DNA from 4 places in the Streptomyces sp. NPDC015532 genome. Region 4 is predicted to be linked to each of the others. Evidence: riboswitches for the same ligand, from Rfam matches in the RefSeq annotation. Region 4 holds a riboswitch; each other region holds the start of a gene.

Region 1 (5,144 bases), on a different contig from region 4:
CGGTCGGTCCGTACCCGCTCCAACAGCAGCAGCGCCACCGCGCACACCACCATCAGGATGGTCGAAAGGGCCATCGCCTGGCCGTAGTTGAGATCTCCGGCACGGCCGAGCAACCGGGCGACGGCGACCGGCAGCGTCGGGTTGTCGGGCCGTGCGATGAAGACGGTCGCCCCGAACTCGCCGAGGGAGACGGCGAAGGCGAAGCCGGCCGCGATCAGCAGGGCCCGGCGCACCATCGGCAGATCGACCTCGCGCCACACCCGCCACGGCGACGCCCCGAGGACGGCCGCGGCCTCCCGCAGCCGCCCGTCCACCGCGCGCAGCACGGGCAGCATCGTCCGTACGACGAAGGGGACGCCCACCAGCGCCTGGGCCAGCGGTACGAGGATCCAGCTCGCGCGCAAATCGAGCGGCGGCTCGTCCAGGGCGATGAGGAACCCGAAGCCCACGGTCACCGCGGAGACGCCGAGCGGCAGCATCAGCAGGGCGTCGAAGCCCCGCATCAGCCGGCCCGCGCGCCGGGTGAGAGCGGCGGCGGCCAGACCGCCGATCAGCACCGCGATGGCGGTGGCGGCGAGCGCGTACTCCAGCGAGTTGCCGACCGCCTCGATCGGGGCGACGAGGAAGACACCTCCGTCGTCGTCGGCCAGGGCCCGGTAGTAGCCGAGTCCCGGTGCGCCGAGGGAGCGCTGGACGAGGACGGCGAGCGGCAGCACGAGCAGGACCGCGATGCTCACCAGCACGCCCGCGAGGAGCGCCCACTGTCCGGCGCCGCGCGGCCGGCGCGCGGTGGTGTCCGGCGCCACCAGCCGCAGGGCGGTCTCCCGCCGGCGTACGGTCGCCGCGTGCACGGCGAGGATCCCGCCGACGGCCACGAACTGGACGATCGTCAGCACCGCCGCCGTCGTGAGGTCGAAGATCTCGGAGGTCTGCCGGTAGATCTCGACCTCGAGGGTGGAGAAGGTGGGGCCGCCGAGGATCTGCACCACGCCGAACGAGGTGAAGGTGAAGAGGAAGACCATGAGGGCGGCGGCGGCCACGGCGGGCCCGAGCGCGGGCAGTGTCACCCTGCGCCAGGCCGCGAGACGCGAGGCCCCGAGCACGCGCGCGGCCTCCTCCTGGCGCGGGTCGAGCTGCGACCAGAGCCCGCCGACGGTCCGTACGACGACGGCGTAGTTGAAGAAGACATGCGCGAGCAGGATCGCCCACACGGTGGTGTCCAGGCGTACGCCCCACAGCTCGTCGAGCAGCCCTCCCCGCCCGACCAGCGCGAGGAACGCCGTGCCGACGACCACGGTCGGCAGCACGAAGGGCACCGTCACCACGGCCCGGAGGATCTGCTTGCCCCGGAAATCGAAGCGCGCGAAGACATACGCGCCGGGGAGCGCGACCAGCAGCGTGAGCGCCGTCGAGGCGAGCGCCTGCCAGGTGGTGAACCACAGCACGTGCCGGATGTCGGACCGGGTCGCCACGTCCCAGATCCGGCCGAGCTCCCAGCCGCCGTCCCCGTGGAGCCCGCGCGAGACGATCGCGGCGACCGGCCAGGCGAAGAACACCGCGAAGAACGCGACGGGCAGGACCATCAGCCCGAACCGCACCGCGGCCCGCCGACGCGCGCCGAGCGCGGCCGCGGGACCGGCGTCGCCGCCCCGGCCGGTCTTGCCGACCCGGCCGGTCCCGCCGACCGGGTCGGTCCCGCCGCCCGGATCGGTCCCGCCGACCTCGCCGGCTACTTCAGTACGAGTGAGGTCCACGACTTGACCCACTGGTCGCGGTCGGCGGCGATCTTCGCGGGCGCCAGGGTCTCGGGATCCTTGGCCTGCGGACCGAACCGGGTGAACTCCGCGGGCACGCGCGCGCCCTCACGGACCGGGTAGACGAACATGTTGAGCGGCATGTCCTCCTGGAACTCCTTGGTGAGCAGGAAGTCCAGGAACGCCTTGCCGCCCTTGGCGTTCTTGGCGTGGCTGAGCAGACCCGCGTACTCCACCTGCCGGAAGCAGGTGCCGTCCGCGACCCCGGTCGGGGCCGTGGCGGGCTTCGGGTCGGCGTAGATGACCTCGGCGGGCGGCGAGGAGGCGTACGAGACGACGAGCGGGCGGTCGGCCTTGGCCTTCTTGCCGCCGGCGGACCCCGAGAACTCCTCGTTGTACGCCTGCTCCCAGCCGTCCACGACCTTCACGCCGTTGGCCTTGAGCTTCGTCCAGTAGCCCTCCCAGCCCTTGTCGCCGTACTGCGCGGCGGACCCGAGCAGGAAGCCGAGGCCGGGCGAGGAGGTGGCGGCGTTCTCGGTGACGAGGAGGTTCTTGTACGCGGGCTTGACCAGGTCGTCGAAGGACCGCGGCGGCGCCAGCTTGTGCTCGCTGAACCAGGCCTTGTCGTAGTTGACGCAGATGTCGCCCGTGTCGACGGGCGTGACCCGGTGCTTGCCCTGGTCGGTCCGGTACTCCGGGAGGACCTGGTCCGCGCCCTTGGCCTCGTACGGCTGGAACAGCCCGTTGTCGAGCGCGCGGGAGAGCAGGGTGTTGTCGACGCCGAAGAAGACGTCGCCCTGGGGGTTGTCCTTGGTCAGGACGGCCTTGTTCACGGCCTGCCCGGCGTCGCCGTCCTTGAGGACGCGGACCTTGTAGCCGGACTGCTTCTCGAAGTCCGCCAGCACGCTCTTCGACACGAGCCACGAGTCGTGGCTGACGAGCGTGACCGTCTTCGCGTCGCCCGAGCCGGACGCGTCGGACGAACCGCACGCGGACAGCACGGGCAGCGCGACGAGACCGAGCCCGAGGGCCGTGGCCGCGAGCCGCCTGCCGCCACTGATGGTGGTGATCACTGATTCCTCCTGGGTGACCAGGAAGAGACGCGGCCCTGCCCGGGACCTCTGACGGTTCCCGGGCAGGGCGCAACAGCTTGAGTAACGACCGAACTTCCTACCCAGAATGACCTGGGCAAGGTTCAGAGGGTCTGCGGTCTGTCCCGCACTCTCAGCGCTGTGGCGCTCCCCTGTCGGAATATGAAGATGTCGGACGGTGAAGATGCCGGACGATGGGATTGTCCGACCATCACGATGCCGGACGACCGCACGGGCCGACTCGGTTCAGACTACCGCTCGGTCGCCGCGAGCTGACCACACGCTCCGTCGATCTCCTGCCCCCGGGTGTCCCGGACGGTGACCGTGACGCCATGGGCCGCGATCGCCTCGACGAACGCCTTCTCGTCCTCGGGCCGCGACGCGGTCCACTTCGAGCCCGGGGTCGGATTCAGCGGGATGAGATTGACATGCACGGGCTTGCCCTTGAGCATGCGCCCGAGCCGGTCCCCACGCCACGCCTGGTCGTTGATGTCGCGGATCAGCGCGTACTCGATGGACAGGCGCCGTCCGGACCGGTCCGCATATCCCCAGCCGGCGTCCAGCACCTCGCGCACCTGCCACCGCGTGTTCACGGGGACGAGGGTGTCGCGCAGCTCGTCGTCCGGGGCGTGCAGGGAGATCGCGAGGCGGCACTTGAAGCCCTCGTCCGCGAACCGGTTGATGGCGGGGACGAGCCCGACCGTCGACACCGTGATCCCGCGCTGCGAGAGCCCGAGGCCGTCCGGTTCGGGGTCGGTCAGGGCCCGGATCGCTCCGACCACCCGCTTGTAGTTGGCGAGCGGCTCGCCCATCCCCATGAAGACGATGTTGCTCAGCCGCGCCGGGCCACCGGGGATCTCGCCGTCACGCAGCGCCCGCATACCGTCGACGATCTGATGCACGATCTCGCCGGTGGACAGGTTCCGGTCGAGACCGGCCTGCCCGGTGGCGCAGAACGGGCAGTTCATCCCGCAGCCCGCCTGCGAGCTGATGCACATGGTCACCCGGTCCGGGTAGCGCATCAGCACGGATTCGACGAGCGTGCCGTCGAAGAGCCGCCACAGCGTCTTGCGGGTGGTGTCCTGGTCGGTCGACAGGTGCCGCACGACGGTCATCAGCTCGGGAAGCAGCGCTTCCTGGAGCTTGCCGCGCGAGGCGGCCGGGATGTCCGTCCACTCGGCGGGGTCGTGCGCGTACCGGGCGAAGTAATGCTGCGAGAGCTGCTTGGCACGAAACGGCTTCTCACCGATCGCGGCAACCGCCTCTTTGCGCTCGGCGGGCGTGAGATCGGCAAGGTGCCGCGGCGGCTTCTGAGCTCCGCGCGGCGCGACAAAGGTGAGTTCTCCGGGCTTAGGCATGGCTGTACCAGTGTCGCAGATCGTTTGGGGCCGCCCAGGTCAGATGAACGAGGGACCCGTCACCCTCCGGTGTCTACTGTCACACCGCCGGTCAACTTTCCACGCCCACAGGCGGCCCGGCGATCGCTGTCCGCGCCACATGTCCTCAAAGATCGATGCGCTCAGTCACCACGTCATCGGCAGGTTCACCATGGCGCAGCACGACGTGCGCCGGCCGAAACGGGAGCGCGCGCGAGCCGGGCTCAATGACCCGGCACAGGGGCGTGATCACCCAAGCGCCGTCCCAGACCCGTCCAGCCGAAGCCTCACCTGGTGATTGTGCTCAGCGTGCTCGATGACCTCACCGCGGATGCGTGCCCCGAGAATGGGCAACCGCATCCCCTCGGGCATGGTCATGATCTCGGCGAGTGCCAGGGCGTTCGGAACTCCGTCGACCCGGATGAAGACGCCGAAGGGCTGACGTCCGATCACCTCTCCCGTGACGGAGGCCCCCAGAGGGAGGAGTGCAAGCGTCGCTGTCCAGACTTCCTCCGGCGACTGCCCCGGCACGTCGGGGCGGCGCCCTGGCCCGTTGTATTCGTCCATAGGCAGATCATGACCGGCCTACGAGCCCGGGACTACTGCGTTGAAAGGGCGGACGTGGTCTCCATCAGCCGTGGACGGCCTTTGAGGTACAGCCTTGGTCAATGAGGTTGCTGTACTTCCGTTGCTGTACTTCCGTTCTTCATAGCTCTGGCCTTCTGGCGGGCGTAGGCGAGGTTGCTGCGGCTTTGCAGGGTGTCGGGGTGGGTGTTGCCCAGGACCTCCTCGCGCTGGGCGAGGGTGACCTCGTACAGGGGGATCGCACGCCCCAGATCCCCCGCCGCGTAATAGGCGCCGGCGAGGTTGTTACGGCTGGTCAGGGTGTTGGGGTGGGTCGCGCCCAGGATCTCCTCGTGCTG
Region 2 (5,144 bases), on a different contig from region 4:
CGCTGCGTGAGGGCTCAGTGCTTGCGGCGGCGTCCCTTACCGCTCCGTGCCGGCGTCCTGTCGGCCGCGGGCTGCGCGGGGACGGGCGCGCCGCCTTCGCGGTCCGCGGCGACCACCAGCGCGGCCAGCGCGGTCGTCACGGGGACCGCCGCGACGAGACCGATCGATCCGACCAGCGTGCGCACGATCTCCTCGGCGACCAGTTCGCTGTTGGCGACGGTGCCCACGCTGCTCTGGGCGATCGAGAAGAGCAGCAGGAGCGGCAGCGCGGCGCCCGCGTAGGCCAGGACGAGCGTGTTGACGACCGACGCGATGTGGTCGCGGCCGATACGGATACCCGCGCGGTACAGGCCGCGCCAGCCCATCGTCGGGTTCGCCTCGTGCAGTTCCCAGACCGCGGACGTCTGCGTCACCGTCACATCGTCCAGAACGCCGAGCGAACCGATGATGACGCCGGCCAGCAGCAGGCCGCTCATGTCGATGGACGGGTACAGACCGTGGATCAGGCCGGTGCTGTCGTCGGTGTTGCCGGTCAGCACGGCCCAGTCGATGAAGACCGAGCCGAGGAGCCCGATCAGCACCAGTGAGAGCAGGGTGCCGACCACTGCCACGGACGTCCGGGCCGACAGACCGTGACACATATAGAGCGCGATGAGCATGATCGCACTGGACCCGACGACGGCCACGAGCAGCGGGTTCGAGCCCTCCAGGATCGCGGGCAGGATGAAGAAGTTCAGGATCACGAAGCTGATGGCCAGGGCGACCAGCGCCATGATGCCGCGCATCCGGCCGATCACCACGACGACCACCGCGAAGATCACGGCGAGCAGCGTCAGGGGCAGCTTCCGGTTCGCGTCCGTGACCGAGTACTGGAGGTCCTTGGGGGCGGAGGGTTCGTACGCGACGACGACCTTCTCGCTCTGGTGCAACTGCCGTGATTGATCGGGCTGAACGACCTCGGTGAACGTGCGGCCCTGGTCCTTGCCGGTGTCGATGCGGACAGTCGCCTTCTTGCACTCTCCCCCCTTCCCGGACTGAGCGGAGGAATCCCCGGCGGCGGAGCCGCCCGTCGCGGCCCCCGAGGAGGCGTTCACGGACTTGCAGTCCACCTGGTCGATCTTCGTGACGGTCGCCTGCTGGGTCTGCCGGTCGAACCCGACACCGGTGCGCTCGTGGGCCGGCGCGCCGCCGGGCCACAGCACCACGAGACCCACGACGACCGCGGCCGCGAAGGGGATCAGTACCGCGGCGATGACCTTGCGCAGCTGCTTGGAGACCGGCGCCGCGGGGCCGTGGCTGTGGGAATGTCCGTGCCCGGCGCTCACCGGCTCGTCGTGCCCGCGGCGGGGACCCGGCCCGTGCCCGTCGCCCGAACCCTGATGATCACCGTCCGGTCCGTGGCCGTGCCCGTGCTCTTGCTCGTGTCCATGACCGATGCCGGAGCCGTGCCCAGGGCCGCCGTCGGAGCCGGGACGGCGCGGTGGCTCGGGCGGAGGGAACGGATGCTGCCGGGTCGTCGTCACCGCCCGATCATCGCAAGAACGTCAAGGGCCCTCTGTTCACCGCGCCAGACATGACGCTAGCGTGGGGGCACCTTTGCACACGCGGGAGCTCGGAGCACCGGGCTGAGAGGGCGCTGACCTCCGTCTTCGCGATGTTTCACATGAAACATCGGCGATCGGAAGCCGCTGCGTCGACCGCTGAACCTGTTACCGGGTAATGCCGGCGTAGGGAGTAGGTCTCATGACCGACAAGGATGTACGCACGCCTGCCTCCAGCCGGACGGACGGGGTTTCCCCGCCGTCCTCGAACGGCCAGGACGGGCAGTCGATCGGCTGGCACAAGGCATACGTCGGGGGTACTCGCCCCGATCTGCGGGTGCCGGTTCGCCAGGTGCACCTCACCAACGGGCAGGCGGTGACGTTGTACGACACCTCCGGCCCGTACACCGATCCGTCCATCGACACCGATGTCCGCAGGGGGCTGGCACCGCTGCGTGAGAGCTGGATCATCGCCCGCGGTGACACCGAGGAGTACGCGGGCCGTCCCGTCCGTCCCGAGGACGACGGGATCAAGCACACGTCCCCGCGCGGAGGGCTGCGCAATCTCGACGCGGTCTTCCCGGGCCGGCCGCGCCAGCCGCGCCGGGGGCGGGCCGGGCAGGCGGTGACCCAGCTCGCCTACGCGCGGCGCGGTGAGATCACGCCCGAGATGGAGTTCGTGGCGGTCCGTGAGAACGTCGCCCCCGAGGTCGTGCGGGAGGAGATCGCCGCGGGCCGAGCCGTGCTGCCCGTGAACATCAACCATCCGGAGATCGAGCCGATGATCATCGGCAAGCGGTTCCTGGTGAAGGTCAACGCCAACATCGGCAATTCCGCTGTGACTTCCTCCATCGAGGAGGAGGTCGAGAAGATGACCTGGGCGACCCGCTGGGGCGCCGACACGGTCATGGACCTGTCCACCGGCCGCAACATCCACACCACGCGTGAATGGGTGCTGCGCAACTCCCCCGTCCCCATCGGCACCGTGCCGCTCTATCAGGCGCTGGAGAAGGTCGACGGCCGGGCCGAGGAGCTGACCTGGGAGATCTACAAGGACACCGTCGTCGAGCAGGCCGAGCAGGGCGTGGACTACATGACGGTTCACGCGGGCGTGCGCCTGGCGTACGTGCCGCTCACCGCGAACCGCAAGACCGGCATCGTCTCGCGCGGTGGCTCGATCATGGCCGCCTGGTGCCTCGCGCACCACAAGGAGTCGTTCCTGTACGAGAACTTCGAGGAACTCTGCGAGATCCTCGCCGCGTACGACGTCACCTACTCGCTCGGCGACGGGCTGCGGCCGGGTTCCATCGCGGACGCCAACGACGCGGCGCAATTCGCCGAGTTGAGGACGCTCGGGGAACTCAACAGGGTCGCGAAGCGTTTTCAGGTACAGACGATGATCGAAGGCCCGGGACATGTCCCGATGCACAAGATCAAGGAGAACATCGACCTTCAGCAGGAGATCTGTGATGAAGCTCCGTTCTATACCCTCGGTCCGCTGACGACGGACGTCGCGCCGGCGTACGACCACATCACTTCCGGCATCGGTGCCGCGATGATCGCCTGGTGGGGCACGGCCATGCTCTGCTACGTCACGCCCAAGGAGCACTTGGGCCTGCCCGATCGTGACGACGTCAAGACCGGCGTCATCACCTACAAGATCGCCGCCCACGCAGCCGACCTCGCCAAGGGGCACCCAGGTGCGCAGGAATGGGATGACGCGCTCTCCGACGCCCGCTTCGAGTTCCGGTGGGAGGACCAGTTCAACCTGGCTCTCGACCCGGACACGGCGCGGGAGTTCCACGACCAGACGCTGCCGGCCGAGCCCGCCAAGACAGCCCACTTCTGTTCCATGTGCGGGCCGAAGTTCTGCTCGATGAAGATCAGCCAGAGCATCAACGAGCGGTTCGGCGGTGACGTGGCCGACGGCGCCTCCGCCGAGGAGATCTCCGAGGGCATGCTTCAGAAGTCCCGGGAGTTCGCCGAGGCGGGCAACCGCGTGTACCTGCCGCTGGCCGACTGAGCTGTTCCAAGGGGGCGGCGGTCCGGGGCACACACCCGGACCGCCGCCCTCGGCAGGGTCACGGGGTGACGTCCTGCGGGTACCAGCGCAGTTCGACGGTGTTGCCGTCCGGGTCCTGGACGTAGACCGAGGTGGCGTTTCCCCGCGCGCCGAAGCGTTCCACGGGCCCCTCGAGCACGGTGAAGGATCCCGACGCGATGACCTGGTCCCAGTCCAGAGGTTCCACGGTGAGACAGATGTGGTCGACGTTGGACCCGCCAGGGGTATGGGTGATCAGGTCGATGATGGTTTCCGCCGTGATCCTCACGGACGGGAACGGGGCCTGGCCGGACCGCCATTCGGCGACGCGTACGGGTTCGAGGCCCAGAAGTCCGGTGTAGAAGTCCAGGGACCGTTCGACGTCCTCGACATTGAGGACCAGGTGGTCGAAGGCCTTCACGCGCAGCGCGGTCATGTCGTCTCCAGGGCGATGGCGTGGCGAAGCCACGGAGGTGGTGGGCGTACGGGTGGACGGAACCGGGCGCGGAGCCGCTGTGCGCCCGGCCGGCCGGGGAGCCAGTGGGCTCTCCCGCGGCCGGGTGGACGACTTCTACGATCCGCCGTGGGACGGCCGCCATCAAGGCATGATCGCTGTACGACCGTTGAGTCAGATTTAACGCCGGGGGTTTCATGCTGGAGCGAATGGAGACCGAGATCTTTCTGACGCTGGCCGAGGAACTGCACTTCGGCCGGACCGCCGCGCGGCTGCTGGTCACGACCGGGCGTGTCAGCCAGGTGATCAAGGCGCTGGAGCGCAGAGTCGGAGCCCTGCTGTTCGAACGCACCAGCCGTTCCGTCCGGCTCACCCCGATCGGCAGACAGCTGGCGGACGATCTGGCGCCCCTGGTCGCCGGGATGGAGGCGGCGCTGCGCAGGGCGGCCGACGCCGGCCGGGGCGTCACCGGAGAGCTGCGGGTCGCCTTCCTCGGTGAGTGGACGGCGCCCACGCTCCTCAAGGCGGTCGGCCTGTTCGGTGAGCGTCACCCGGACTGCCGTGTCGACGTGCGGGAGGTCCAGCTCTCCAACTCCCGGGCGAGTCTGCTGGACGGTTCGGTCGACGTGCTGCTGGCCTCGTTCCCCTTCGACGGAATGGCCCGCGGACCGGCTCTGCTGCGGGAGAGACGAGTCCTGGCCGTCCCGGCAGGTCATCCGCTGGCCGGTGAGGAGCGGCTGTCCCTGGAGGTGCTGGCGGAACATCCCGTGGTGCAGTACCCCCAGGTGACCTCGGCGACGTTCAAACAGGACCGCACACCGGACCGCACCCCCTCGGGCAGAGCCGTTCCGAAGGGGCCGGCCGGCGGGTCGTTCTCCGAAATGCTGACCCTGGTCGCGATGGGCCGGGGCGTCCTCCCGGTCGGCGAGCACTCACGGCAGTACTACCCGCGGCCCGACGTCGCCTACGTACCCCTGCACGACGCGCAGCCGATCGAACGGGGACTGGTGTGGATGGAGGGCAACACCACCGAGCGGCTGCGCGCGTTCGTACGGGCCGCGACGGACGCGACCGGCGCTTCTCCCGCGCGGGCGTATCGGTCGGATCC
Region 3 (5,144 bases), on a different contig from region 4:
CAAGTACCGTTCCGAACCCGGGGCTTTGAGCGTGTACCGGTCGGTGCCGCCCGGCGTCACCTCCCAGGCGGCGTCGGCGCTCGTACAGGCCACGGTCCGGGCCTGGTCGCCCGAGCGGCCCAGGCAACTGCCCGCGCTGTCCGTGCTTTCGAGCACGGAGGAGGAACCGCTCTGGCGCAGCGTCCACTGCTGGCGGTCCTCGTTTCCCCTGGGGTTGTGCTGGACGACCGCGCCCGCGCTGTCGGCGGCGTTCAGTCCCGTGACGGCGCTCTGGACGAAATAGGTTCCCGCAACGGGGACTTGGGCGGCACCGGCTGGCGCGGGGACGGCGAAAACGGAGCCCAGTACGGCGGTGGCGGCGAGCAGGGAGCGTCGGCTCGGTCTCATGGCACGTGATCCCTTCCTGTGGGGAGCATGAGCATGCCATGCAGAGACCCGGCGTCGGGGGACAGCGGTCGGATCGCGTCACGGGACGTGGCCCCACCCCGGTCCTGGCCCTCACCTCGGCCCCCGGTCCGTCCCCGCCCTGGGCCCGGCCTCGCCCCCGGTCCGCCCCGGCCCGGCCCCGCGCGGCCCGCCCCGGACACGGTGTCGCCCGGGCGGCGACGCATGCCCCCGAGAGCCCCCTCGCATCACCTCCGACGCGGCTCGGACGGACCGCCGTTCACCCTCCGCGCGAGGTCAGGTGCCCTTACCGCGTGCCGGGATGCTCGATCCGCGTGACGAACGCGGTGATGTCGGCGACCACGCGTTCGGGCTGCTCCCAGTGGAGGCAGTGGCCGGTCTCGGGGTAGGCGAGGAACTCCGCGCCGTGCACCGCGTCCAGGATGGTCTGCTGGTCCTCCCGGGGCAGGAACTCGTCCTGTTCACCCCAGATGACGAGTGTGGGCACCAGGATGCCCGCGAGCGTCGCGCGGAGATCGGCGTCGAGGAGTCCGCGGGCCGTGTCCTTCCAGACGTACGCGGGAAGCTTCAGATTCTCCTCCACCATGGTCTCCACGAACCCCCGGGCGATCGGGCGGGTCACCGTGCCGGCCAGGAAGTCCTCGACGAACGCGCGGGGCACGGGATCGGTCAGCTCCTCCACGGCGCCGGCCAGCCTGGTCACCGCCGGTTTGTCCGTGAGGGTGCCGGGGACACCGAGCAGCACCAGGCCCGCGATGCGGTCGGGGTGGCTGCCTGCGACGATCCGGGCCGGTACGCCGCCGCTGGACGCCCCGACCAGGACGGCCCGGGGGATGTCGACCGCGTTCAGGAAGTCCACGAGGTCGGCGGCGAAGTCGTCCGGGCCGTAGCCCTCCGGGGGCCGGCCGGCGTCGCCGTGCCCGCGCTGCGTGGGCGCGTATCCGTGCAGGGACGCCGGAAGGCGCCGCAGGAGGGGTTCGAAGGACCACCAGGAGTCGGCCAGACCGTGCACGAAGACGACCGGCGTACCACTGGGATAGCCGGCCTCGGCGTACGGCAGGACGAGACCTTCCCCCACCTGCGCGGACTTCAGGGAGATCACGGTCACGGCACCCTGCCTCCTTCCGCCCGGCCGCCGGGTCCGGGACCCGGGAGCGAAGAGCGAGCGGCGATCACTTCCGACAGTACCGAGGGGCGGCACACGCCGCGCTGCGAACCGGCCCGGTCGCGCCGTTCGAATGAACCGGAGCGCGCGCGGGCGCGCTCCGGCCCGGGTGTGTGACCCCATGAGGCGACGCCTTCGAAGAGGCGCCGGGGTCACGGGCCCCGGACGGCTCCCGGACGGTCCGGTCCGTGTCCCGGTGGTGGCGCCGCCCTCCGCGCACGGGAGCCGAGCACGGGTTCCGCCCGGGGACCCACTGCCGCTCGGTCGCGAGGAGCGGTTAGTGTGTCCGTCGTACCGGACACGGGGTGCCCCGTCCGAGGGCTGAGATCACACCCGTCGAACCTGAACCAGTTCATACTGGCGGAGGGATGTCTTCCATGCCATGGGCGCATGTTCCCGGCGGGCTGCCCGCCGACACCCGGCCTGCCGTCTTCGACGGACGGATGCCCGCCGCACCCGGTGACCTTCGGGTGGAGGGGCACGGCATCGAGCCGGTCCCCGAGAGCAACCGGTACGGCGGGGCCGGGCGCCTGTTCACCGTCTGGTTCGCCCCGAACCTGACGATGACGGGCGTGTTCACCGGCACCATCGGGATCGCGCTGGGCCTGGACTTCGGCACCGCGCTCGCCGCGGTCGTCCTCGGAACCGTGTTCGGCGCCCTGCCCACCGCCTACCTCAGCACCTGGGGCGGACTCACCGGCACCGGCCAACTCCCGCTCGCACAGCTCGCGTTCGGCCGGGCGGTGGTGCTGCCCGGGATGCTCCAGTGGCTGTCCTCGGTCGCCTGGGACGCGTTGATCGGCCTCTTCGGCGGGGATGCGCTGGCGCGGCTGTGCGGCTGGCCGTTCTGGCTCGGCGTGCTGGTCATGATGGCCGCTCAGGGGGCCCTGGGTGTCCTCGGCTACGAAGCCGTCCACCGCCTGCAGATCGTCATGACGTTCGTGCTCGCCGTGGCCTTCGCGGCGATCGCCTGGCGGATGCTCGACGGGGTCCACCCCGCGACGACCGGGTCCGCGACGGGCGCCGACCGCGCCGGCGCGTTCGTGCTCACCAGCACCATCGCGCTGAGCCTCTCGCTGTCCTGGGCGCCGTACGCCGGTGACTTCAGCCGCTATCTGCCGCGTTCGACGTCCCGGCCGCGGATGTTCTGGTGCACCTTGCTCGGGCTCGTCGCGTCCTTCGTCGGTGTGCAGGTCCTCGGGCTGTGGGGCGCGTCGGTGCTGACCGACCAGACAGCGGCGGGCGTGGACGCGTTGCTGGGCGGTGGCGCCGCAGGAGCGTTCGGGCTGCTGGCCGTGGCACTCGCCGCGGTGTGCAGCAACGCGATGAACGACTACAGCGGTTCGTTGGCCCTCCAGACCCTGGGTGTGCGGATTCCGCGCCCGTTGGCGGCCGCCCTGGCCGCGGCGCTCGGCTTCCCGCTGGTGCTGTGGATGCACGCCGCCGACACGACGGCCCGCTTCCAGAACGTGCTGTTGTTCGTGGGCTATTGGATTCCCGGGTTCGTCGCCATCGTCGTCGTCGACTGGATCGCCCGGGGGCGGGAGCGCGGGGACGCCCCGGTCGACGTCGCCGCCGAGATGTCCCGTCCGCGCTCCGCATGGCCGTCGCTGGTGGCCTTCGTGGCGGCATTCGGCGCGGCCGTGCCGTTCATGGACACGGGCCTGTACGTCGGTCCGGTGGCCGACGCGCTGCACGGCGCCGACCTCTCCTACTACGTCGCGTTCCTCGTCGCCCTCGCCCTCTACGCCCCGCTGCGGCTGCGCCGCCGCGTCTGAGGGCCGCCCGTCGCTCCGCCGGTCCAGGGCTTCGGGCCCGTGGCCGTATCCGAGAGGAACACCTCATGCCCACCCCGCCGCGCGTCCTGACGATCGCCGGCTCCGATTCCGGCGGAGGCGCGGGAATCCAGGCCGACTTGAAGACCATGCTCGCGCTGGGCGCCCACGGGATGAGCGTGCTCACCGCCGTGACCGCGCAGAACTCCGTGGGTGTGCAGGGGGCTTGGGAGCTGTCCGAGGAGGCGGTACGGGCCCAGTACCGCAGTGTCGTCGACGACATCGGCGTCCAGGCCGTGAAGACGGGGATGCTCTCGTCGCCCGGACTGGTCGCCACCGTCGCCGAGTTGCTGTCGGACGTGGGCGCCCCGGTCGTCGTGGACCCGGTGAGCGTCTCCAAGCACGGGGACCGGCTGCTGGCCGACGACGCGCTGGACGCCGTACGGACCCGGTTGCTGCCGCGGGCGACCGTGGCCACCCCGAATCTCGACGAGGTCGCTCAGCTCACCGGGCTGAAGGTGGACGACGAGACGGACATGCGCCGGGCCGCCGGGCTGCTGCTCGCCTTCGGTCCCCGGTGGGTGCTGGTGAAAGGGGGTCATCTGCCGGGCCAGGCCGTCGATCTGCTCACCGACGGAACGGCCGAGCACTGGCTGCGGGCGCCCCGCCACGACAACCGGCACACGCACGGCACGGGGTGCACGCTCGCCTCGGCCATCGCGGTGGGCCTGGCCGAGGGACTCTCGGTACCGGAGGCCGTACGACGGGCCAAGGCGTACGTGACCGCCGCGATCGAGGCCGGTTTCGCGCTCGGTGCCGGTATCGGACCGGTGGACCACGGGTGGCGACAGCGCCGGAACGGCTGACCCGGCCCGACGTCAGCCCGTCGTTCGGCACGACCCCTCCTGTCCGGGCCGCCGCCAGCGATCCCGGCGCGACCGCCCTCTTCCCGGCCGCCGGCCGTCGTTCGGGGACGACCGCGCCTCCTTCCGGCACCGGCCGTCCGGGCAGCCGGACGCCGGCCGAACCAACGGCTCCGCACGGCGGTGCGATGCTCCCGCGCGGCCATGTCCGTCCGGCGCCCGAAGGTCCGTCCCGCGGTCCGGAACACCTCCTGGCGCGAAAGGTGAACACCTCGGCCCCTCCCGGCGTACTGATCGGCACAGCGACAGTCGTCTGCCCGCCCGTCAGGTACGCGGACAGGCAGATCCGGATCCAAGGAGCAGACCATGAAGGCGACCGCGCAGATCGGCGTCACAGGGCTCGCGGTGATGGGCCGCAACCTGGCCCGCAACTTCGCCCGGAACGGCTACACCGTCGCCGTCCACAACCGCACCCCCGCGCGCACCAAGGCACTGGTCGAGGAGTTCGGGCACGAGGGCGCCTTCGTCGCGGCCGAGTCGGCCGAGGACTTCGTCGCGGCGCTGGAACGCCCCCGACGCCTCATGATCATGGTGCAGGCGGGTGCCGCCACCGACGCCGTCATCGAGGAGTTCGCCCCGCTGCTCGAAGACGGCGACATGATCATCGACGGGGGCAACGCCCACTTCAGTGACACCCGTCGTCGTGAGCAGTCGCTGCGCGAACGCGGCATCCACTTCGTCGGCGCGGGTGTGTCCGGCGGCGAGGAGGGCGCCCTCAACGGGCCGAGCATCATGCCGGGCGGCTCCCCCGAGTCGTACGCCTCGCTGGGCCCGATGTTCGAGTCGATCAGTGCCAAGGTGGACGGCGAGCCCTGCGCCACGCACATCGGCACCGACGGTGCCGGGCACTTCGTCAAGATGGTGCACAACGGCATC
Region 4 (5,144 bases):
ACCCCCGCGCACCCCAGCTCCATCGCGAGCGCGGCGTCCGACGCCGTGCCCGCTCCCGCGTCCAGGATCACCGGCACGCGCGCGTGCTCGACGATCAGCTCGAAGTTGTGCGGGTTGCGGATCCCGAGCCCGGACCCGATGGGCGAGCCGAGCGGCATGATCGCCGCACAGCCGACGTCCTCCAGCTTCCGCGCCAGCACCGGGTCGTCGTTCGTGTAAGGCAGCACGGTGAAGCCGTCGTCGACCAGCGTCTCCGCCGCGTCGAGCAGCTCGATCGGATCGGGCAGCAGAGTCCGCTCGTCGGCGATGACCTCCAGCTTGACCAGATCGGTCCCCAGCGCCTCGCGCGCCAGACGGGCGGTCAGCACGGCCTCGCCCGCGGTGTAGCAGCCCGCCGTGTTCGGCAGGACACGGATGTTCAGCCGGCCGAGCACCGACAGGACCGAGCCGTGCACCGAGGCGTCCACGCGCCGCATCGCGACCGTCGTCAGCTCCGTGCCGGACGCCACCAGGGAACGCTCCAGCACGTCGAGGCTGGGCGCGCCGCCCGTCCCCATGATCAGCCGGGACGCGTAGGTCGTACCGCCGAGGACGAAGGGGTCGTCTGCCATGGGTCAGCCTCCTTGGACGGCGGTGAGGACTTCGACGCGGTCGCCCTCGGCGAGCGAGGTGGACGGCCACTGCGCGCGCGGGACGACGGTTTCGTTGAGGGCCGCGGCCACCCCGGACGACGACGGCGTGAGGGTCGCGACGAGCGTGTCGAGAGCGGTTCCCTCGGCGATCCGCCGCCGCTCCCCGTTGACGACGATGTTCATACGTGCAGCTCCGTGCGGGCCGTGGCGCCGAAGCGCAGGGGGGTGAACGGGCGGGCTTCGGCGGGGAGTTCACCGGTGGCAAGGGCGTGGGCCAGCACGTCACCGGTCACCGGCGTCAGGAGCACACCGTTGCGGTGGTGTCCGGTGGCCAGCAGCAGCCCGTCCAGCGCGCTCGGACCGAGCAGCGGCGCGTTGTCGGGCGAGCAGGGGCGCAGCCCCGCGCGGGTCTCGGTGAGCGGCAGCTCGGTGATCCCGGGGACCAGCTCGTGGGCGTCGCGCAGCAGTTCGTACACGCCGCCCGCCGTCACCGTGGTGTCCCAGCCCAGCTCCTCGCTGGTCGCGCCCACCACGAGCTCGCCGTTCTCGCGCGGCACCAGGTAGACGTGGCTGCCGCGCACCACGGCCCGCACGGTGCGATGGAGGAAGGGCGCGTACCGCCCCGGCACGGTCAGCCGCAGCACCTGCCCCTTGACCGGGCGCACCGGCGGTACGACGTCGTCGGGGACGCCCGCCAGGCGCCCGCTGAGGCTGCCCCCGGCGAGCACCACCTGACCCGCGCCGAGTCCGGTGCCGTCCGCGGTGAGGACCCCGGCGGCCCGCTCCCGTACGACGCTCAGACGCTCCGCCCAGGTCCGGTGCATGACCACCCCGGCCCGCTCGCACGCCGTGACCAGGGCTGCCGCGAGGCGCCGCGGGTCGATCTGGTGGTCGCCGTCCACCCGCAGACCCCCGCGCACGCCGGGCGCGAGCATGGGCTCCAGCCTGCGGCACTCACGGCCGCTCAGCCACTCCGACTCCAGCCCCGACCGGACCTGCAGCGCGTGCAGTTCGCGCAGATGGGCACGGTCGTCGGCGTCCAGCGCGACGGCCAGCGTGCCGCTCCGCCGGTAGCCGAGGTCCTGGCCGGTGGCCTCGGTGAGCTCGGCGGCGAAGTCCGGATAGCGGCGCGCCGAGGCGAGGTTGAGGCCCAGCAGGGTCTCCTCGCCGAAGTGCAGCTCGGTCACGGCGGCCAGCATCCCGGCCGCGACCTGCGCGGCCCCGCCGCCCGGCTCGGGGTCCACGAGGGCGGTCGTGAACCCGCGCCGCGCGGCCCGCCAGGCCGTCACCAGACCGATGATTCCGCCCCCGACGACGAGGACGTCCGACGAACGTGCAGACGGCATGGGCGTCCAGCCCCTCCCTTCGCCGGCATGACCCGGATCAGGTTCGTACGGTCGGAGGCCGTCCAGCCTCCCTCTCAGCCCGGTGCGTCCGGGCTCCCGCGAGTGCTTTACGTTGGCCACCCTAGCCCGCCCCCGACCGTCTCAGTAAGGGAGCCTCCGCCCATGGCGCGACCGCTCGACGGCCTCTTGCTCGCCCCCGTCGCCGACCAGGCGCCGGGCCAGGTGGGTACCCGCACCCGGTTCACCTACCACGAGGAGGACGGCGTGGTGTGGGCCGACTACACGGGCGGCGACGTCGTCCGCGGACACCTCGTCGGCACCCGCGAGGGCGACCGCCTCGACTTCCGGTACGTACAGCTCGGACGCGACGGGACCACCGCGTCCGGCCACTGCGTGTCCCTCGTCGTGGAACTGCCCGACGGGCGCCTGCGGCTGGAGGAGACCTGGACGTGGGAGTCCCGGCCGGGCACCGGGACGAGCGTGGTGGAGGAACCGCGCGGGACCTGTCGTGTGGACCAGGTCACCGAGCCCGTCCACTGACTGACGAATGGTCAGGTGTCTATGGTGATCAGGTGAGCGATCAGACGCAGGCACAGGCACCGTCGCAGAGGCCCGCGGCACGACGGGTCGTCGTGGCGGGCGCGGGCATGGCCGGGGTGCAGACCGCGGTCGCCCTGCGCGAACAGGGCTTCACCGGCACCGTCACGCTGATCGGCGCGGAGCCGCATCAGCCGTACGACCGGCCGCCGCTGTCCAAGGCCGTCCTGCTCGGCAAGGCCGAGGGCTCCGCCTTCGACGTCGACTTCGAGGCCCTGGACATCGACCTCAGACTGGGCAGCGAGGCGCTCGGCGTGCGCCCCGGCGACCACGAACTGGACACGGACGCGGGGCCCGTCCCGTACGACGTCCTGGTCGTCGCCACCGGCGCCGAACCGATCCGGCTCCCCGGCGCCGAAGGCGTGCCCGGCGTGCATCTGCTGCGCACCCTGGACGACGCCGACCGGCTGCGCCCGGTTCTCGCCCGGCAGCACGACATCGTGGTGGTCGGAGCGGGCTGGATCGGCGCCGAGTTCGCCACGGCCGCGCGTGAGGCCGGCTGCGCGGTCACGGTCGTCGAGGCCGCCGACCGGCCGCTCGCCGAGGCGCTGCCGGCCGAGGTGGCCGCGCCGATGGCCGCCTGGTACGCGGACAGCGGGGCCTCGCTGCGGACCCGCGCGCGCGTGGAGCGCGTCGAGCCCGGCGCGGTCGTCCTGGACGACGGCTCCCGGGTGCCCGCGGACGCCGTCGTGGTCGGGATCGGCGCACGGCCCGCCACGGCCTGGATCGCCGGCTCCGGCATCGAACTCGGCGCCCACCGCGAGATCGTCGCCGACGACCACCTGCGCACCTCCCTGCCGGACGTCTACGCGGTCGGCGACTGCGCCTCCTTCCCGTCCGGACGCTACGAGGAACGCCTCCTCGTCCACCACTGGGACAACGCCCTCCAGGGCCCGCGCACGGTCGCCCTGAACATCGTCGGCGAGACGCCCGCCGCCTACGACCCCGTGCCGTACTTCTGGTCCGAGCAGTTCGGCCGTTTCGTGCAGTACGCCGGCCACCACACGTCCGCCGACACCCTGGTCTGGCGCGGCGCCCCCTCGGGCGCCTCCTGGTCGGTGTGCTGGCTGCGCGAGACACGGCTCGTCGCCCTCCTGGCGGTGGGCCGCCCGAGGGACCTCGCCCAGGGCCGCAAGCTGATCGAGGCGGGCGCCACCATGGATCCGGAGCTGCTCGCGGACGCGTCGAGGCCGCTGAAGGCCGCCGCGACCTGATCCGTCACCCCAGGTCGGACGCCCTCGGCTTCCGACTGTCGGTGCGGGATGGCACGCTTGTCCCGTGACCGAGATTGACGCAAAGATCGATGCTCTCGTCCCCGCCTGGCTCACCCTCCCCGACATCGCCGAACAGTTCGGCGTCGAGGTGACGCGCGTCCGGCAGCTGGTCAAGGACGGCCAGCTGATCGCCGTACGCCGTGGTGAGAACCGTGCGCTGCACGTCCCCGCCGATTTCATCGACGTGGACGAACAGAAGGTCGTCAAGGGCCTGGCCGGCACCCTGACGCTCCTGAGGGACGACGGCTTCTCCGACGAAGAGGCCCTCGAATGGCTCTTCACCCCCGACCCGAGCCTGCCCGGCACCCCCGCGCAGGCTCTGAGCGAGAATCGCGGCACGGAGGTGAAGCGCCGCGCCCAGGCGCTCGCCGTCTGACCTGAACGCGACCGTCCGGCACGGGGAGCGCGACGCCGGGAGCATCCCGGCCGCCGCGCTCCCCGCGCACCGAACAAACGGGGGGAACCACACATGCCCGAGAACGCCGGCCCGACCGTGCGGAGCCGCCTCGCCGACGCCCGCGTCTACCTGTGCACCGACGCCCGCAGGCGTCAGGGCGACCTCGCCGAGTTCCTCGACGCGGTCCTGGCGGGCGGCGTCGACATCGTGCAGCTGCGCGACAAGGGCATGGAGGCGGGGGAGGAGCTGGAGCACCTCCAGGTCTTCGCGGACGCCTGCGCCCGGCACGGCAGACTTCTCGCGGTCAACGACCGTGCGGACGTGGCCCACGCCGCCCGAGCCGACGTCCTGCACCTGGGCCAGGGAGACCTCCCGGTTCCCGCGGCCCGCGCGATCCTCGGCGACGAGGTGCTCATCGGCCGTTCCACGCACTCCGCCTCCGAGGCCGGCGCCGCCGCCGTCCAGGAGGGCGTGGACTACTTCTGCACCGGCCCCTGCTGGCCCACCCCCACGAAGCCCGGCCGCCACGCCCCCGGCCTCGACCTGGTCCGCGGCACGGCGGCCCTCGGCACGGACCGCCCCTGGTTCGCGATCGGCGGCATCGACCTCGGCCGGCTGGACGAGGTGCTCGAAGCGGGCGCCCGCCGCGTCGTCGTCGTACGGGCGATCACCGAGGCGGACGACCCGGGCGGGGCGGCGGCGGAATTCGCGAAGCGGCTGCGCACGGCGTAGACCCGTCGGCCGTCCGCGGGGAGGGTCCCGGGGAGTCCCGGCGAGGCCCCTGTCCGAGGGGTGGACAAGAAATCGACAGATCGGACAAAAGTCAGCGGTTCGGTTGGGTGACCGACGCCCTCTGGCTAACCTGCGAGTATGGCCCTTGGATCTGCTTCCACCAGGA

What was found. Region 4 has a riboswitch for thiamine pyrophosphate ahead of thiO (glycine oxidase ThiO). Riboswitches for the same ligand answer to the same signal wherever they lie in the genome.
Region 1: it holds a riboswitch for thiamine pyrophosphate, as region 4 does, so the genes downstream of both, ACF07B_RS23080 (thiamine ABC transporter substrate binding subunit) here and thiO (glycine oxidase ThiO) in region 4, are expected to answer to the same signal.
Region 2: it holds a riboswitch for thiamine pyrophosphate, as region 4 does, so the genes downstream of both, thiC (phosphomethylpyrimidine synthase ThiC) here and thiO (glycine oxidase ThiO) in region 4, are expected to answer to the same signal.
Region 3: it holds a riboswitch for thiamine pyrophosphate, as region 4 does, so the genes downstream of both, ACF07B_RS29325 (purine-cytosine permease family protein) here and thiO (glycine oxidase ThiO) in region 4, are expected to answer to the same signal.

What each region holds. Positions count from the first base shown of each region.
Region 1 covers NZ_JBIBSY010000007.1:248,890-254,033, reverse strand. Annotated here, with positions in the region: gene ACF07B_RS23085 (ABC transporter permease) at 1-1,583, opposite strand, end outside; gene ACF07B_RS23080 (thiamine ABC transporter substrate binding subunit) at 1,730-2,827, opposite strand; TPP riboswitch at 2,904-3,009, opposite strand; gene rlmN (23S rRNA (adenine(2503)-C(2))-methyltransferase RlmN) at 3,097-4,203, opposite strand; gene ACF07B_RS23070 (hypothetical protein) at 4,471-4,788, opposite strand; gene ACF07B_RS23065 (tetratricopeptide repeat protein) at 4,887-5,144, opposite strand, start outside.
Region 2 covers NZ_JBIBSY010000005.1:186,542-191,685, reverse strand. Annotated here, with positions in the region: gene ACF07B_RS18355 (YibE/F family protein) at 15-1,523, opposite strand; TPP riboswitch at 1,595-1,751, shown strand; gene thiC (phosphomethylpyrimidine synthase ThiC) at 1,744-3,564, shown strand; gene ACF07B_RS18345 (VOC family protein) at 3,623-4,018, opposite strand; gene ACF07B_RS18340 (LysR family transcriptional regulator) at 4,246-5,144, shown strand, end outside.
Region 3 covers NZ_JBIBSY010000011.1:235,960-241,103, reverse strand. Annotated here, with positions in the region: gene ACF07B_RS29335 (phospholipase) at 1-387, opposite strand, end outside; gene ACF07B_RS29330 (alpha/beta fold hydrolase) at 692-1,513, opposite strand; TPP riboswitch at 1,862-1,956, shown strand; gene ACF07B_RS29325 (purine-cytosine permease family protein) at 1,948-3,348, shown strand; gene thiD (bifunctional hydroxymethylpyrimidine kinase/phosphomethylpyrimidine kinase) at 3,414-4,211, shown strand; gene gndA (NADP-dependent phosphogluconate dehydrogenase) at 4,575-5,144, shown strand, end outside.
Region 4 covers NZ_JBIBSY010000001.1:1,079,047-1,084,190, forward strand. Annotated here, with positions in the region: gene ACF07B_RS04560 (thiazole synthase) at 1-611, opposite strand, end outside; gene thiS (sulfur carrier protein ThiS) at 615-815, opposite strand; gene thiO (glycine oxidase ThiO) at 812-1,978, opposite strand; TPP riboswitch at 1,976-2,088, opposite strand; gene ACF07B_RS04575 (hypothetical protein) at 2,141-2,518, shown strand; gene ACF07B_RS04580 (NAD(P)/FAD-dependent oxidoreductase) at 2,551-3,789, shown strand; gene ACF07B_RS04585 (Rv2175c family DNA-binding protein) at 3,854-4,225, shown strand; gene thiE (thiamine phosphate synthase) at 4,319-4,978, shown strand; gene metF (methylenetetrahydrofolate reductase [NAD(P)H]) at 5,117-5,144, shown strand, end outside.